3 linked regions of the Actinocorallia herbida genome follow. The protein of the gene in region 1 binds, or shares a complex with, the protein of each later gene. Links are inferred from orthologs where the notes say so. Each region holds a gene or a part of one and is shown in the gene's direction. Other genes may lie near its edges.

What was found. The genes of interacting proteins can lie anywhere in the genome.
Region 2: the proteins of secY (region 1) and secA are in contact, whole or in part, in a crystal structure (PDB 3DIN), measured with the Thermotoga maritima proteins. The link is inferred for Actinocorallia herbida from one-to-one orthologs. Residues at the interface, in WP_004081795.1 of Thermotoga maritima: Glu108, Gly109, Glu110, Glu111, Ala236, Glu237, Arg238, Arg239, Ile240, Thr241, Ile242, Gln243, Tyr244, Ala245, Arg246, Arg247, Val248, Thr249, Gly250, Arg251, Arg252, Val253, Tyr254, Gly256, Ala257, Ser258, Thr259, Tyr260, Leu261, Pro262; in WP_004082002.1 of Thermotoga maritima: Glu261, Ala262, Arg263, Lys300, Ala301, Arg302, Thr303, Ile304, Ile305, Leu323, Tyr324, Asp325, Pro326, Val329, Ser330, Tyr333, Ile336, Lys340, Phe345, Val349, Glu363, Phe364, Tyr374, Ser375, Gly376, Gly377, Glu393, Ile395, Thr482, Ser483.
Region 3: secY (region 1) and secG share a complex: the UniProt entries of both Escherichia coli proteins name them as parts of the sec protein translocase complex. The link is inferred for Actinocorallia herbida from one-to-one orthologs.

The regions. Positions count from the first base shown.
Region 1 is NZ_RJKE01000001.1:9,585,765-9,590,855, forward strand. What follows is about bases 1,242-4,111. They hold secY (preprotein translocase subunit SecY), read left to right. Parts: upstream 1,242-1,962; coding sequence 1,963-3,261; downstream 3,262-4,111. Other genes in these bases: rpmD (50S ribosomal protein L30), read left to right, coding at 1,242-1,350; rplO (50S ribosomal protein L15), read left to right, coding at 1,347-1,793; EDD29_RS43745 (adenylate kinase), read left to right, coding at 3,261-3,902; map (type I methionyl aminopeptidase), read left to right, coding at 3,932-4,111. Also shown: rplF (50S ribosomal protein L6), read left to right, coding at 1-106; rplR (50S ribosomal protein L18), read left to right, coding at 109-495; rpsE (30S ribosomal protein S5), read left to right, coding at 530-1,168; more of rpmD, read left to right, coding at 1,165-1,241; more of map, read left to right, coding at 4,112-4,747; EDD29_RS43755 (DUF1707 domain-containing protein), read left to right, coding at 4,816-5,091. UniProt on the Escherichia coli protein: The central subunit of the protein translocation channel SecYEG. Consists of two halves formed by TMs 1-5 and 6-10.
Region 2 is NZ_RJKE01000001.1:8,318,470-8,324,001, reverse strand. The notes cover bases 703-4,013. They hold secA (preprotein translocase subunit SecA), read left to right. Parts: upstream 703-1,068; coding sequence 1,069-3,813; downstream 3,814-4,013. Other genes in these bases: EDD29_RS37780 (Rv3235 family protein), read right to left, coding at 3,875-4,013; EDD29_RS37790 (DUF58 domain-containing protein), read left to right, coding at 703-811. Also shown: more of EDD29_RS37790, read left to right, coding at 1-702; more of EDD29_RS37780, read right to left, coding at 4,014-4,309; EDD29_RS37775 (GntR family transcriptional regulator), read right to left, coding at 4,425-5,186; EDD29_RS37770 (SIS domain-containing protein), read left to right, coding at 5,358-5,532. UniProt on the Escherichia coli protein: Required for protein export, interacts with the SecYEG preprotein conducting channel.
Region 3 is NZ_RJKE01000001.1:1,712,105-1,717,029, forward strand. The notes cover bases 703-3,406. They hold secG (preprotein translocase subunit SecG), read left to right. Parts: upstream 703-1,786; coding sequence 1,787-2,026; downstream 2,027-3,406. Other genes in these bases: EDD29_RS08090 (phosphoglycerate kinase), read left to right, coding at 703-841; tpiA (triose-phosphate isomerase), read left to right, coding at 847-1,632; EDD29_RS08105 (RNA polymerase-binding protein RbpA), read left to right, coding at 2,115-2,489; EDD29_RS08110 (VOC family protein), read left to right, coding at 2,597-2,947; EDD29_RS08115 (dihydrolipoyl dehydrogenase family protein), read left to right, coding at 3,055-3,406. Outside these bases: more of EDD29_RS08090, read left to right, coding at 1-702; more of EDD29_RS08115, read left to right, coding at 3,407-4,395; EDD29_RS08120 (cysteine hydrolase family protein), read left to right, coding at 4,466-4,925. UniProt on the Escherichia coli protein: Subunit of the protein translocation channel SecYEG. Overexpression of some hybrid proteins has been thought to jam the protein secretion apparatus resulting in cell death; while this may be true it also results in FtsH-mediated degradation of SecY.

The DNA.
Region 1 (5,091 bases):
CTCTGCCAACATCCGCAAGCTGCGCAAGCCCGACCCGTACAAGGGCAAGGGTGTGCGGTACCAGGGTGAGCAGATCCGCCGCAAGGTCGGAAAGGCTGGTAAGTAGTCATGGCTGGCACCAAGGGCCTGTTCCGGAAGGGCACGAGCAAGCGGGCGACGTCCCGCAAGCGCCGTCACCTTCGGGTTCGCAAGAGGGTCGTCGGCACGGCTACGCGTCCGCGCCTCATCGTGACCCGCTCCACCAAGCACGTCTTCGTCCAGGTCGTCGACGACACCCTGGGCAAGACCGTCGCCTCCGCGTCGACCATGGAGGCCGAGCTGCGCTCGGCCGAGGGCGACAAGACCGCGAAGTCCAAGGAAGTCGGCAAGCTCGTCGCCGAGCGCGCCAAGGCCGCCGGTGTCGAGGCCGTCGTCTTCGACCGGGCGGGCAACAAGTACCACGGTCGCGTTGCCGCCGTCGCGGACGGCGCCCGCGAGGGGGGTCTCGCACTGTGACCTCCAGGACCCAGTCTGAGAAGAGGAACCACTAATGGCAGCTGCTCCCAGTCGCGGAGGCGGCCAGGGCGGCGAGCGTCGTGACGGCCGTCGTGACGGACGCCGTGACGACCGCCGCGGTGGCGCCGACAAGGGCACGTCTTACATCGAGCGCGTCGTCGCGATCAACCGCGTCGCCAAGGTCGTGAAGGGTGGTCGTCGCTTCAGCTTCACCGCCCTCGTGATCGTCGGCGACGGCAACGGCACGGTCGGCGTCGGCTACGGCAAGGCCAAGGAAGTCCCCGCGGCCATCGCCAAGGGCGTCGAAGAGGCCAAGAAGAACTTCTTCAAGGTCCCCAGGATCCAGGGCACCATCCCGCACCTCACCCAGGGTGAGGCCGCCGCGGGCGTCGTGCTGCTCAAGCCGGCCAGCCCCGGTACCGGTGTCATCGCCGGTGGTCCGGTGCGCGCCGTCCTGGAGTGCGCGGGCGTGCACGACGTGCTCTCCAAGTCGCTCGGCAGCTCGAACGCCATCAACATCGTCCACGCGACGGTGACGGCGCTCAAGCAGCTCAAGCGCCCCGAGGAGATCGCGGCCAAGCGTGGCCTGCCGATCGAGGACGTCGCTCCCGCCGCCATGCTGCGCGCGCGTGCCGCCGGTCTCGAGGCCGCGAAGGTCGAGGTGAACTCGTGAGCCAGCTCAAGATCACGCAGATCAAGTCCGTGATCAGCGAGAAGCAGAACCAGCGGGACTCGCTGCGGACCCTGGGCCTCAAGAAGATCGGCCAGAGTGTCGTTCGGGAGGACAAGCCCGAGGTCATCGGCCTGATCCGCACCGTTGCCCACCTGGTGAAGGTGGAGGAGGTCGAATCATGAGCGAGGCGTTGAAGGTCCACGACCTCAAGCCGGCTCCGGGCGCCCACAAGAAGAAGGTCCGCAAGGGCCGGGGCGAGGCGTCCAAGGGCAAGACCGCCGGTCGCGGTACGAAGGGCACCAAGGCCCGGAACACCGTGCGGGTCGGTTTCGAGGGCGGCCAGATGCCGCTGATCCGCCGGGTTCCGAAGCTCAAGGGCTTCAAGAACCCGAACCGGGTCGAGTTCCAGGTCGTGAACCTGGACAAGCTCGGCGAGCTGTACCCCTCCGGTGGAGAGGTCACCGCCGAGGACCTGGCGGCCAAGGGCGCGGTCCGCGCCGGCCGTCCGGTGAAGATCCTCGGCACGGGCGAGATCTCCGTCGCGGTGCAGGTGAAGGTGAACGCCTTCTCCGGCTCCGCCAAGGAGAAGATCGTCGCCGCCGGCGGGACCGCCGAGCAGGTCTGACGGTCTCTTGTACGAGATGCGGAACCGGGGCTGACCGTCCATCGTTGGAGGGTCGGCCCCGGCTGCGTCTGCTGTTAGCATTCGACGGGTCCCACTAGGGACCCGTGCAAGGGTTTGGATCGCGGCCGCCCCGGCCGTCTGAACAGGTCGTAAACGCGCAGGAGGAATGGTGCTCACCGCTGTTGTTAGGGCATTCAAGACGCCCGACCTGCGCAAAAAGCTACTGTTCACGTTGATGATCATCGTGGTGTTCCGGATCGGTTCACTGCTCCCGACCCCGGGCGTCAACGTGGGCGCGGTACAGACCGCGATCGATGCCGCCGAATCCGGCGCCAACGCGAGCCTGTATTCGCTGATCAACCTCTTCAGCGGCGGCGCGCTGCTCAAGCTCTCGATCTTCGCGCTCGGCATCATGCCGTACATCACCGCGAGCATCATCCTGCAGCTGCTGACCGTGGTGATCCCACGCCTGGAGGCCCTCAAGAAGGAGGGCCAGGCCGGCACCACGAAGATCACCCAGTACACCCGGTACCTGACGATCGCGCTGGCGATCCTGCAGTCGACGGGCATCGTCGCGATGGCCTCGACCGGCAACCTGTTCACCGGGCAGTCGGTGGACATCCTGTACGACACCTCGCTGTTCACGGTCGTCACCATCGTCATCGTGATGACCGCCGGCACCGGTGTCATCATGTGGCTGGGCGAGCTCATCACCGACCGCGGCATCGGCAACGGCATGTCGATCCTCATCTTCACCACGGTCGTCGCCTCGTTCCCGCAGCAGTTCATCAACATCTTCCAGACCAAGGGCGGCTTCGTCTTCACGATCGTCCTGCTGGTCGGTCTCGCGATCGTCGCCGCCGTCGTCTTCGTCGAGCAGGCGCAGCGCCGCATCCCGGTGCAGTACGCCAAGCGGATGGTCGGCCGCCGCATGTACGGCGGCACCTCGACCTACATCCCGCTGAAGGTCAACCAGGCGGGCATCATCCCCGTGATCTTCGCCTCGTCGCTGCTGTACCTGCCGCAGCTCGCCGGTCAGCTCTGGCCGAACAGCGAGTTCCTCGGGAAGTACCTCCTGCCCTACCTCCAGCAGGACAACCCGGTGAACATGGCGGTCACGTTCGCACTCATCGTGTTCTTCACGTACTTCTACGTGGCCATCACGTTCAACCCCACTGAAGTCGCCGACAACATGAAGAAGTACGGTGGTTTCATCCCGGGCATCCGTCCGGGGCGGCCGACCGCCGAGTACCTCGACTACGTGCTCACGCGGATCACCGCCCCCGGCGCGCTCTACCTGGGTCTGGTCGCCCTCATTCCGTTGGTGGCGTTCTCGCTGATCCAGGCGGCGAACGACTTCCCGTTCGGTGGCACCAGCATCCTGATCATCGTCGGCGTTGGGTTGGACACCGTGAAGCAGATCGAATCTCAGCTCCAGCAGCGTAGTTACGAAGGTTTCCTCCGCTAGTGCGTATCGTGCTCGTGGGCCCCCCGGGAGCGGGCAAGGGAACTCAGGCCCAGTTCATCGCATCCCATCTGTCGGTCCCGAAGATCTCGACAGGTGACATCTTCCGCGCCAATGTGAGCGGCGGAACCGAGCTCGGCGTCCTCGCCAAGCAGTACATGGACAAAGGCGACCTCGTCCCCGACGAGGTGACGGTCGCCATGGTGCGGGACCGTATCTCCCAGCAGGACGCCCTCGGTGGGTTCCTGCTGGACGGATTCCCCCGCAACGTGCCGCAGGCCGAGACCCTGCGCACGATCCTGGCCGAAGGCGGCCTGGCCCTGGACAAGGTCCTGGAGCTGGTGGTCGACGAGGAAGAGGTCGTGCGGCGGCTCTCGGGCCGGCGGACCTGCGGCCAGTGCGGCCGCATCTGGCATGTGGAGTTCGACGAGGGTCGCGACGACATCTGCGACGACTGCGGCGGCTATCTCTTCCAGCGCGATGACGACAAGGAAGAGGTCGTCCGGCACCGGCTCGAGGTCTACAAGGAACAGACCGAGCCGCTCGTGGAGTTCTACGACAAGGAAGGGATCCTGGTGGGCATTCAGGCCACCGGGACCGTCGAAGAGGTCACCGGCCGCGCGCTCGGCGCGCTGCGCGCGTAGACCTACTAGCAGGGCAGCAGGGGGGACGGGTGTTCAGAAGGCGGACGCGCATCCAGGTGAAGTCGCCTGAGCAGATCGAGCTCATGCGGGTCGCCGGGCGATTGGTGGGCGAGACGCTCGCCCTGGTCGCCGCGGCGGTGAAGCCGGGCGTCAGCACGCTGGACCTGGACCGTATCGCCGAGGACAACATTCGCGGCGGCGGTGGCATCCCATCCTTCATCGGCGTACCCGGGCCGATCACCCCCTTCCCGGCCACCCTGTGCACCTCGGTGAACGAGGAGATCGTGCACTGCATCCCGCGCGCCGACAAGGTGCTGCGCGAGGGCGACGTCGTCTCGATCGACTGCGGCGCGATCGTGGCCGGCTGGCACGGCGACGCCGCCGTGACCGTGGCCGTCGGCGAGATCGCCCCGGACGTCTCGAGCCTCCTCGACGTCACCGAGGAGTCGCTGTGGCGCGGTATGGCGGCCTGCAAGGTCGGCGGGCACCTCGGCGACATCGGGCACGCGGTCGAGTCTTACGTGCGCTCCCAGGGCCGCTACGGCATCGTCGAGGGTTACGGCGGGCACGGCATCGGCACCGAGATGCACATGGAGCCGTTCATCCCCAACGTGGGGCGCAAGGGCGGCGGCATGCTGCTGGTCTCCGGCATGGTGTTCGCGGTCGAGCCGATGGTGAACCTCGGCAAGCCGCACACCGAGGAGATGGAGGACGGCTGGACCGTCGTCACCGCGGACCGCAGCCCCTCGGCGCACTTCGAGCACACGGTCGCGATCACCGCGGACGGACCCCAGGTGCTGACGGCACTTGATGGGTGGCGGGAGCGCATCGCAGAATTGGCCTGAGCCCGATCATGCACGATCGAGCCACTCGGCTTTGAGGGAAGTGACCAGCGATGCCGTCGAATCCGGAGATGCGGGCCTCTGACCGGGACCGCGACCGGTTCGCGGAGATCCTGCGCGACAACTACGCCCAGGGCAGGCTGAACCTCGAAGAGCTGAACGAGCGCCTGGAGCACGCGTACGCGGCCAAGACGATCGGCGATCTCGAAGCGCTGACGGCGGACCTCCCGGCCAAGGACATGTACGACCTGCCGATCCCTGCGTCGGAGACGGCCGTGGCGACCCGCAAGGGCGGCGAGGTCGCGCGCCAGGGCAAGGGACTACGGGCCGAGTGGGCGACGTACGCC
Region 2 (5,532 bases), 1.3 Mb from region 1 along the record:
CAGGCACCTGCCGGCGAAGCTGCGCAGGCTGCGCGAGCTGACCGGCCAGCAGGTGGCGCTCATCCGGGGCCAGGGCACCGAGTTCGACTCCCTGCGCGAGTACGTCGCGGGCGACGACGTCCGCTCGATCGACTGGCGCGCGACGGCCCGGCGCGGCGACGTCGTGGTGCGGACCTGGCGGCCCGAGCGGGACCGGCGGATCTTCCTCATCCTCGACACCGGGCGCACCTCGGCCGGCCGGGTCGGCGACATCCCCCGGCTCGACTGCTCGATGGACGCGGCCCTGCTGCTGGGCGCCCTGGCGTCCCGCGCGGGCGACAGGGTGGACCTGCTGGCCTACGACCGGGCCGTGCGCGCGCGGGTGGAGGGCGCTTCGCGCACCGACCTGCTGCCCGCGATGGTCCGCGCGATGGCCCCGCTGGAACCGGAGCTGATCGAGTCCGACGCCGCGGGCATGGTCTCGGCGCTGCTCGCCGGGTCCCGCCAGCGCTCCCTGGTCGTCCTGCTCACGGAGCTGAACACCGCCGCGATGGAGGAGGGGCTGATCCCGCTGCTGCCGCGGCTCACCGCCCGCCACCTCGTGCTGGTGGCCGCGGTCGCCGACCCCAGGGTCGGCGAGATGGCCGCCGGGCGCGGAGATCTCGCCGCCGTCTACGACGCCGCCGCGGCCGAACGCGCGATCGCCGAACGCCGGAGGCTGACGGCCGAGCTGCGCGGCTACGGGGTCGAGGTCGTCGACGCGGGCCCGGAAGAGATCGCCCCCGCCCTCGCCGACGCCTACCTCGCGCTCAAGGCCGCCGGACGACTGTGATCGTCCTTACGCGCGGGGCCTCCGGGACCCGTGCGGGACGCCCGATGGCCGCTTGCGGTCACGGGCCGGGAACTCGATCAAGATCCCCGACGTTACGAATTGCGCGTGAGGGTGACCTGCACCATCCTTGACCTCGCCTAGGATGGACAGGCTACGAGTGGTATGCGCGGGAGGCTCTGTCTTCTCCGAGGCTCTGCCTCGTCACAGGGACAGGTCGCGATCCGCGCGGCTATCCGATCTGCAAGGAGCTTCCGAGAGTGCCAGCTGTCATTGACAAGATTCTTCGCGCCGGCGAAGGCAAGGTCCTGCGCAAGCTCAAGCGGATCGCGAACCAGGTGAACTCCATCGAAGAGGAATTCACCGAGAAGACCGACGCCGAGCTGCGCGAGCTGACCGAGACCTACCGTGAGCGGCTGGCCGAGGGCGAGACCCTCGACGACCTGCTGCCCGAGGCGTTCGCCACCGCGCGAGAGGCGGCCCGCCGCGTGCTGGGCCAGCGCCACTTCGACGTGCAGGTCATGGGCGGCGCCGCGCTCCACCTGGGCAACATCGCCGAGATGCGCACCGGTGAGGGCAAGACCCTCACCTGCGTGCTGCCCGCGTACCTGAACGCGCTCGCCGGCAAGGGCGTGCACGTGGTCACCGTGAACGACTACCTCGCCAAGCGCGACGCCGAGTGGATGGGCCGCGTGCACCAGTTCCTCGGCCTGGAAGTCGGCGTGATCCTGGCCAACATGTCGCCCGACGAGCGGCGCAGGGCCTACGAGTGCGACATCACCTACGGCACGAACAACGAGTTCGGCTTCGACTACCTGCGCGACAACATGGCCTGGACCCTGGACGACTGCGTCCAGCGCGGCCACTTCTTCGCGGTCGTCGACGAGGTCGACTCGATCCTCATCGACGAGGCCCGCACCCCGCTGATCATCTCCGGCCCCGGCGACCAGAACTCCAAGTGGTTCGCCGAGTTCGCCAAGATCGCCCCGCGCCTGCGCCGCGCCTCCGCGGCCGACGCCGACGACGGCGACTACCAGGTCGACGAGAAGAAGCGCACGGTCGGCATCCTGGAGACCGGTGTCGAGAAGGTCGAGGACTGGCTCGGCATCGAGAACCTCTACGACGCGACGAACACCCCTCTGGTCGGCTTCCTGAACAACGCCCTCAAGGCCAAGGAGCTGTACAAGAAGGACAAGGACTACCTGGTCGTCAACGGCGAGGTCCTGATCGTCGACGAGTTCACCGGCCGCGTCCTGCAGGGCCGCCGCTACAACGAGGGCATGCACCAGGCGATCGAGGCCAAGGAGGGGGTGGCGATCAAGGACGAGAACCAGACCCTCGCCACGATCACCCTCCAGAACTACTTCCGCCTCTACGGCAAGCTCGGCGGCATGACCGGCACCGCGCAGACCGAGGCGTCGGAGTTCAACAAGATCTACAAGCTGGGCGTCATCCCGATCCCGACGAACCGGCCCGCGCAGCGCGTCGACATCGCGGACGTGGTCTACAAGACCCAGCTCGCCAAGTTCGAGGCAGTGGTCAAGGACATCGCCGAGCGGCACGAGAAGGGCCAGCCGGTCCTGGTCGGCACCACGTCGGTCGCCAAGTCCGAGATGCTGTCGAAGATGCTCAAGAGCGAGGGCATCCCGCACCAGGTGCTGAACGCCAAGCACCACGAGAAGGAGTCGGCGATCATCGCCGAGGCGGGCCGCAAGGGCGCCGTCACCGTGGCCACCAACATGGCGGGCCGCGGCACCGACATCATGCTCGGCGGGAACCCCGAGTTCCGGGCCGACCTCGAGCTGCACAACCGCGGCCTGTCCCCGCTCGAGACTCCCGAGGAGTACGAGGAGGCCTGGCCGGAGGCGCTGGACAAGGCCAAGGAGGCCGTCCAGGGCGAGCACGAGGTCGTCGCCGACGCGGGCGGCCTGTACGTGCTGGGCACCGAGCGGCACGAGTCCCGCCGGATCGACAACCAGCTGCGCGGCCGCTCCGGCCGGCAGGGCGACCCGGGTGAATCCCGGTTCTACCTGTCGCTGGAGGACGACCTCATGCGGCTGTTCAACTCCGCGCGGGTCGAGGCGATCATGACCCGCCTCAACATCCCGGACGACGTGCCGATCGAGGCCAAGATCGTCTCCTCGGCGATCAAGTCGGCCCAGCACCAGGTCGAGCAGCAGAACTTCGAGATCCGCAAGAACGTCCTGAAGTACGACGAGGTGCTGAACCGCCAGCGCCAGGTCATCTACGCCGAGCGCCGCCGGGTGCTCGAGGGCGCCGACCTGCACGAGCAGGTCAGGCACATGATCGACGAGGTCGTCGACGGCTACGTCGCGGGCGCCACGGCCGAGGGCTTCGCCGAGGACTGGAACCTCGAGATGCTCTGGAAGGCGTTCAAGCAGCTCTACCCGATCAGCGTCTCCGCCGACGACCTGGTCGAGGACGCCGGCGGCGAGGTGCAGAACCTCAACGCCGAGTTCCTCGCCGACAAGATCCGCGAGGACGCCCAGGCCGCGTACGACAAGCGCGAGTCCGAGCTCGGCGCGGAGGTCATGCGCGAGCTGGAGCGCCGCGTCGTCCTGACGGTCCTGGACCGCAAGTGGCGCGAGCACCTCTACGAGATGGACTACCTCCAGGAGGGCATCGGCCTGCGCGCGATGGCGCAGCGCGACCCCCTGGTGGAGTACCAGCGCGAGGGCTACGACATGTTCGCCTCGATGATGGAGGCGATCAAGGAGGAGTCGGTCGGCTACCTCTACCACCTCGAGGTCGAGGTGGAGGAGCAGCCCGCGGCCCCGGCCGTCGGCGTCAAGCCCGTCGCGGTGGCGGCCAGCGCGCTCGGCCAGCCGGAGGCGAAGAAGCTCGACTTCTCCGGTCCGACCGCCGAGGGCGAGGTCGAGCACCACACCGAGGGCACCGACCCGTACGAGGGCGTGTCCCGCAACGACCCGTGCCCCTGTGGCAGCGGCAAGAAGTTCAAGCGCTGCCACGGCGGCAACCGCTAGCAGCGCCCGCGACGCCGCCCTTTCCCGCCTGCCGGGGGAGGGCGGCGTCGCCGTTTCCGGCTCACCAGTGCACCGCGGTCTCCACCGCGGCGCACCGCCAGGCCCCGCGCCTGCGGACGAGCCGGACCGCGACGGGCTGGATCCGCCCGCCGATCACCACGGTCGCGCTGACCTCGGCGACGCCGGGTCCGGGCCGCTGGATCCGGCGGTTGCGGATGCGCGGGACCGTCGCGCGGGCCCGTCCCGCCGGGTGGCGCTGCCGGGGGAGCACCTCGGCGAGCTCGATGGTGGACAGCCGCGCGAGCTGGGGGAAGGGCCGGAGCCCGGCGAACACCTCGGCGGCCACCCAGATGACGCGTTCGGCGGCCTCGTCCAGGCCGTCGGACTCGCACGGGTAGTCCTTGAGCGCGAGGCTCCCCTCGGTGCGCGGCTCGTCCGGCCCGCTGTCGTCGTCGGCGGCCGCCGGCACCAGCCGTAGCACCCTGACCCGTCCCATGCCCTGCCTCCTCTCGGGCGCCGCCTGTGCGGCGCACGCCCTTGCAGAGCGGAGGGACGGTCAGCGGATGCCCCCGGAAAGGAAGATCGTTCGGGCGGGGGCGGCGCGGCCGGGGTCAGTCCTGCCGGGCGCGGCGCGGGTCCGCGGGCTGCCTGGGCAGATCGAGGTTGGTGTGCAGCTGGTATCTGTCGGCCCGGTACGTCGACTCGGTCAGCTCGGCGCAGGTGGCGCGCAGGTAGGAGCGGCGGCGCAGCAGCAGGACGGGGCTGGGCTGGGGGAGCTGGAGGAGCTCGGCGTCCAGCGGGGAGGCGAGGGCCGCCTCGATGGTCTGGTCGCCGGAGTCGAAGGCGATGCCGTAGCGGCGCTCCAGAAGGTCGTAGAGGGACTGTCCGGCCAGCCTGGTGGTCAGGAGGTCGGGGGCCAGGGCCGCGGGGATGTGGCAGCGCTCCACGGCCATGGGGGCGCCGTCGGCGGTGCGCAGCCGCTCCAGCACGTGCACGTAGGCCCCGGCGGCGAGGCCGAGGGAGCGGGCGACGTGGCCGGAGGCCGGAACCGTGCGGTGGTCCAGGTCGATCGCGCCGGGCGTCATGCCGCGGGCCTTCATCTCGGCGGTGAAGGACGAGCTGAGCCTCAGCGGCATGTCGATCTTCGGCCGGGCGACGAAGGTGCCCTTGCCCGGGACCCGGTAGAGGCGGCCTTCGGAGACGAGCTGGTCGACGGCCTGGCGGACCGTCATGCGGGACAGGCCGTAGCGCTGGCACAGCTCGCGTTCGGACGGCATGGGGGCGTCGGGCTCCGACCCGGCCCCCTCGATCAGATCGACGAGGAGTGCGCGGAGCTGAACGTACTTCGGGACCGGGCTTGTCGCGTCGATCACTGCGGGACACCGCCTCGCTGGGAAGGGCTGCGTTGGGGAGAACGGCCCCTGTGGGGGCTGTTCTCTCATGCTTTCACAAGGGTAAGGTTCGTACTGGTCTAGTCCAGACTGGACCAACGCCCGGGAAAGGGAATATTCGGGCTCCCCCCGTTTCCGTCCAAGGAGGACGCCATGACCAGCCGGATGCGGCAAGAGATCGGCCAGCAGCCCGAGGCGCTGCGCCAGACCGTCGCCACCCTGCTGCCGGAACTGGGCGCCGTCCGGGCCGCCGCCGCGCGGACCCGTCAGGTGCTCTTCATCGCGCGCGGGTCGTCGGACAACGCCGCCGTGTACGGCAGGTACCTCT
Region 3 (4,925 bases), 7.9 Mb from region 1 along the record:
GTTCAACGCGGGCGAGACCAGCAAGGACGACGCCGAGCGCGGCGCGTTCGCCGACAGGCTCGCCGCTCTCGCGGACGTCTACGTCGGCGACGGCTTCGGCGCGGTGCACCGCAAGCACGCCTCGGTCTACGACGTGCCCCGCCGCCTCCCGCACGCGGCCGGCGGCCTCATCGCCACCGAGGTCGGCGTGCTGAAGAAGCTCACCAAGGACGTCGCCCGGCCTTATGCGGTCGTGCTCGGCGGCTCCAAGGTCTCCGACAAGCTCGGCGTCATCGACAACCTGCTGGAGACCGCCGACCGCATCCTCATCGGCGGCGGCATGGTCTTCACCTTCCTCAAGGCCCAGGGCCACGAGGTCGGCAAGTCCCTCCTCGAAGAGGACCAGATCCCGGTCGTCCTCGACTACCTCGCGCGCGCCGAGGCCAAGGGCGTCGAGTTCGTCCTGCCCGTCGACATCGTCGCCGCGACCGCCTTCGCCGCGGACGCCGACCACGCCGTCGTCGCCGCGGACGCGATCCCCGCCGACCGGCTCGGCCTGGACATCGGCCCCGAGTCGGGCAAGCTGTTCGCCTCCCGGCTCGCCGACGCCAAGACGGTCTTCTGGAACGGCCCGATGGGCGTGTTCGAGATGGAGCCGTACTCCCACGGCACCCGCGCGGTCGCGCAGGGCCTGCTGGACTCGGCCGCCTTCACCGTCGTCGGCGGCGGCGACTCCGCGGCCGCGGTGCGCACCCTCGGGTTCGACGAGAACGCCTTCTCCCACATCTCCACCGGCGGCGGCGCCAGCCTCGAGTACCTCGAAGGCAAGACCCTGCCCGGTCTCGAAGCTCTGGAGGACTGATCCTTATGGCCCGCAAGCCCCTCATGGCCGGCAACTGGAAGATGCACAACAACCACCTCGAGGCGATCCTGCTCGTGCAGAAGATCTCCTTCGGGCTCAAGGACAAGGACCACGAGGCGGTCGAGGTCGCCGTCCTGCCCCCGTTCACCGACATCCGCTCGGTGCAGACCGTCGTCGACGCCGACAAGCTCAAGCTGGTCTACGGCTCGCAGGACATCTCGGCGCACGACAAGGGCGCCTACACCGGCGAGATCTCCGGCTCGATGCTGGCCAAGCTCGGCTGCACCTTCGCCACCATCGGGCACTCCGAGCGCCGCCAGTACCACGGTGAGGACGACGCCCTGGTCAACGCCAAGACCAAGGCCGCGCTGAAGAACGGGCTGACCCCGATCGTCTGCGTCGGCGAGGGCCTGGACGTCCGCAAGGCGGGCGAGCAGGTGCCCTACACCCTCGCGCAGGTCGACGGGGCCCTGGAGGGCCTGACCGCCGAGCAGGCCAAGACCGTCGTCATCGCCTACGAGCCCGTCTGGGCGATCGGCACCGGCGAGGTCGCGACCCCCGAGGACGCCCAGGAGGTCTGCGGCGCGATCCGGGGCCGGCTGGCCAAGCTCTACGACACCGACGTGGCCGAGTCCGTGCGCGTCCTGTACGGCGGCTCGATGAAGTCCTCGAACGTGGCGGGCATCATGGCCAAGCCGGACGTGGACGGAGGCCTCATCGGCGGCGCGGCGCTCGACGCGGATGAATTCGTCAAGATCTGCCGATACCGGGACCATTCGGCAGTGAGCTGACGCCAAACTTCAACGCCCGTGGGGTAGGTTCAGCTGAACCACCGGCTCGTTCGTCGTACCCTTCATAGCGTTGGGTAAACCGTTCGTCCGTGCCGGACGTCCTATACATTCAAACGAGCCCCGCAGCCGCGGGGCGGCTCAGAAGGCGCTAACCGTGATTCTTGCAACCTCGATCGTGCTGATCATCACGAGCCTGCTCTTGATCGTGCTCGTGCTGCTGCACAAGGGCAAGGGCGGAGGCCTGTCGGACATGTTCGGCGGCGGCATCTCCTCCTCGCTCGGCGGATCATCGGTCGTCGAGCGCAACCTGGACCGTCTCACGATCGCCACCGGAGTGATCTGGTTCGCCGCCATCGTGGTACTCGGCTTTCTGTACAAGGCCAAGGGCCTGTAGATCTGAGCGCAGCAGCGGCTGCAACAAACCTTTCGAACGCGCCGGGAGCCTGGCTCCCGGCGCGCATGATTCACTTTGAGGAGTGTCCGTGGCTAGTGGCAGTGCCATTCGCGGCAGCAGGGTAGGCGCCGGCCCGATGGGCGAGGCGGAGCGCGGCGAGGCCGCCCCTCGCGTCATCATCAGCTTCTACTGTGCCAACAAGCACGAGACCCGGCCCAGCTTCGCCAGCGACTGCCAGGTCCCCGAGACCTGGGACTGCCCGCGGTGCGGCCTGCCCGCCGGCACGGACTCCGCGAACCCGCCCGCGGCCCCCAAGAACGAGCCCTACAAGACCCACCTCGCCTACGTGAAGGAGCGCCGCTCCGACGCCGACGGCCAGGCCATCCTCGACGAGGCCCTCGGCAAGCTCCGTGAGCGCCGCCGTCTCGTCCAGGCCGCCATGGCGGCCGCGGCCCGCAACTAGGGCTCCCGGCACAAGCGCGCAGAAGGCCCGGTTCCCCCGCGCGGGGGAACCGGGCCTTCTGCGCGCCCGGGGTGATCTCCGGGTGATCGCCGGGCTACCGTGGGCGCATGGGACTGAAGCTGGCGGCGGTGACCGTGGACTGCGCGGAGCCGAGGAGCCTGGCGCGGTGGTGGGCCGACGCGCTGGGCGGGGAGATCGTCGCGGACTACGAGGTCTACGTGGCGGTGGCCGGGGCCGGGGGAGTGCTCAGCTTCCAGAAGGTCCCGGCGCCGACACCGGGCAAGAACCGGATCCATGTGGACTTCGGGGCCGCCGACCGGACGGCGGAGGTAGCCCGGCTCATCGCGCTCGGCGCCGTCGAGGTCGGCACGCACACCTTCGGGGACCTCACCTGGACGGTCCTGGCCGATCCCGACGGCAACCGGTTCTGTGTCTCGGAGGAGTCTTCCGGCGGATGATCCCGTGTTCGTGTGATGCCGTCGGGCACGCTGGGATCTACGGTGAAAGATGACTGATCATCAACGGCGATATCGATCATCGGGGACGATGGCGGAGGAGCGGGGACATGGCTGAAGAGGCGGATGTCGTGGTCGTCGGGCTGGGGCCCGGTGGGGAGAACGCGGCGGGGCTGCTCGCGGAGGCGGGGCTCTCGGTGACGGCGGTGGAGGCCGGGCTGGTCGGCGGCGAGTGCCCGTACTACGGGTGCGTGCCGACGAAGATGATGGTCCGGGCCGCGGACGCGCTGGGCGAGGCGCGCCGGGTCCCGCACTTCGCCGGACGGGCCGAGGTCACCGCCGACTTCGGGGTCGCCGCGAAGCGGGTCAGGGAGCAGGCCACCGACGACTGGAACGACAAGGTCGCGGCCGACCGCCTCACCGGAAAGGGCGTCACCCTGGTGCGCGGGTACGGCGTGCTGACGGGGCCTCGCGAGGTCACCGTCGGCGACCGGGTGATCCGGGGCCGCAAGGGCGTCCTGGTGAACCCGGGCACGGCGCCGCTCGTCCCGCCCATCGACGGGCTCGCTGGCACCCCCTTCTGGACCAACCGCGACGCCGTCAAGGCCACCGAGGCCCCGGTGTCGCTGATCGTGCTGGGCGGCGGCGCGATCGGCGTCGAGCTGGCGCAGGTCTTCGCGAGGTTCGGCACGAAGGTGACCGTCGTCGAAGGCTCGGAAAGGCTCGTCGCCCCCTTGGAGCCGGAGGCGGGGGACCTGCTGCGCAAGGTCTTCGAGGCCGAGGGGATCACCGTGCACACCGGCGCCCGGGCGTCGCGGGTGGGCCACGACGGCGCGGAGTTCACCCTGGAGCTCGGCGGCCGGACCGTCCGGGCCGAGCGCCTGCTGGTCGCCACGGGCCGTAAGACCGACCTGGAGCGCCTCGGGGTCGCCGCCGTGGGGCTCGATCCCAAAGCGCGCTCCATCCCCGTCGACGGCCGGATGAGGGCCGGAGACGGCCTGTGGGCCATCGGCGACGCCACGGGCAAGGGCGCGTTCACGCACGTGTCGATGTACCAGTCGGCGATCGCGGTCCGCGACATCCTCGGCCAGGACGGCCCCGAGGCCGACTACCACGCGCTCCCGCACGTCACCTTCACCGATCCGGAGATCGGCGGGGTCGGGCTGACCGAGGCCAGGGCGCGGGAGGCGGGGATCGAGGTGCGCACCGCGACCACCGACATCGGCGCGTCCACCCGGGGCTGGATCCACGAGGCCGAGGGGTTCGTCAAGCTCGTGGCCGACGGCGACCACCTCGTCGGCGCCGCCGTCGCCGGCCCGTACGGCGGCGAGATCCTGGGCTTCCTGGCCCTCGCCGTCCAGGCCCGGGTCCCGGTGGAGACCCTCAAGCACATGATCTACGCCTACCCGACGTTCCACCGGGCGATCGAGGCGACGGTCGCCGAGCTCTGACCGGATCGTTCCGCCCCCGGGCCAGGCCGTGTCTGTCCGGGGGCGGCCGGGGCCGGGCAGTATCGGGGGCATGACCCGAGCACACCTCGTCATCGACGTCCAGGAGTCCTTCCGCGCGCTGCCGTCCTGGGAGGTGATCTCCGAGCCCAAGATCGCCGACCGGGTCGGCGAACTCGTCGCGGGCGCCAGGGAGAGGGGCGACCTCGTCGTCTGGATCCTGCACGCCGCGGCCGGCTCGGGCACCGCCTTCGACCCGGCCCTCGGCCTCGTCCGCCCGCTGGACGAGCTGGCGCCGCTGCCGGACGAGCCCGTCCTCACCAAGACCGCGCACAACGCCTTCACCACCACCGGCCTGCACAAGCTGCTCACCGAGCGGGGGATCACCGAGGTCTCGGTCAGCGGCATCCGCACCGAGCAGTGCGTGGAGACCACCGCGCGGGTCGCGTCCGACCTCGGCTTCGCCGTGCTGTTCGTCACCGAGGCGACCGCCACCCATCCGCTGGGCGCCCCCGGCACCCCGCCCGACGCCT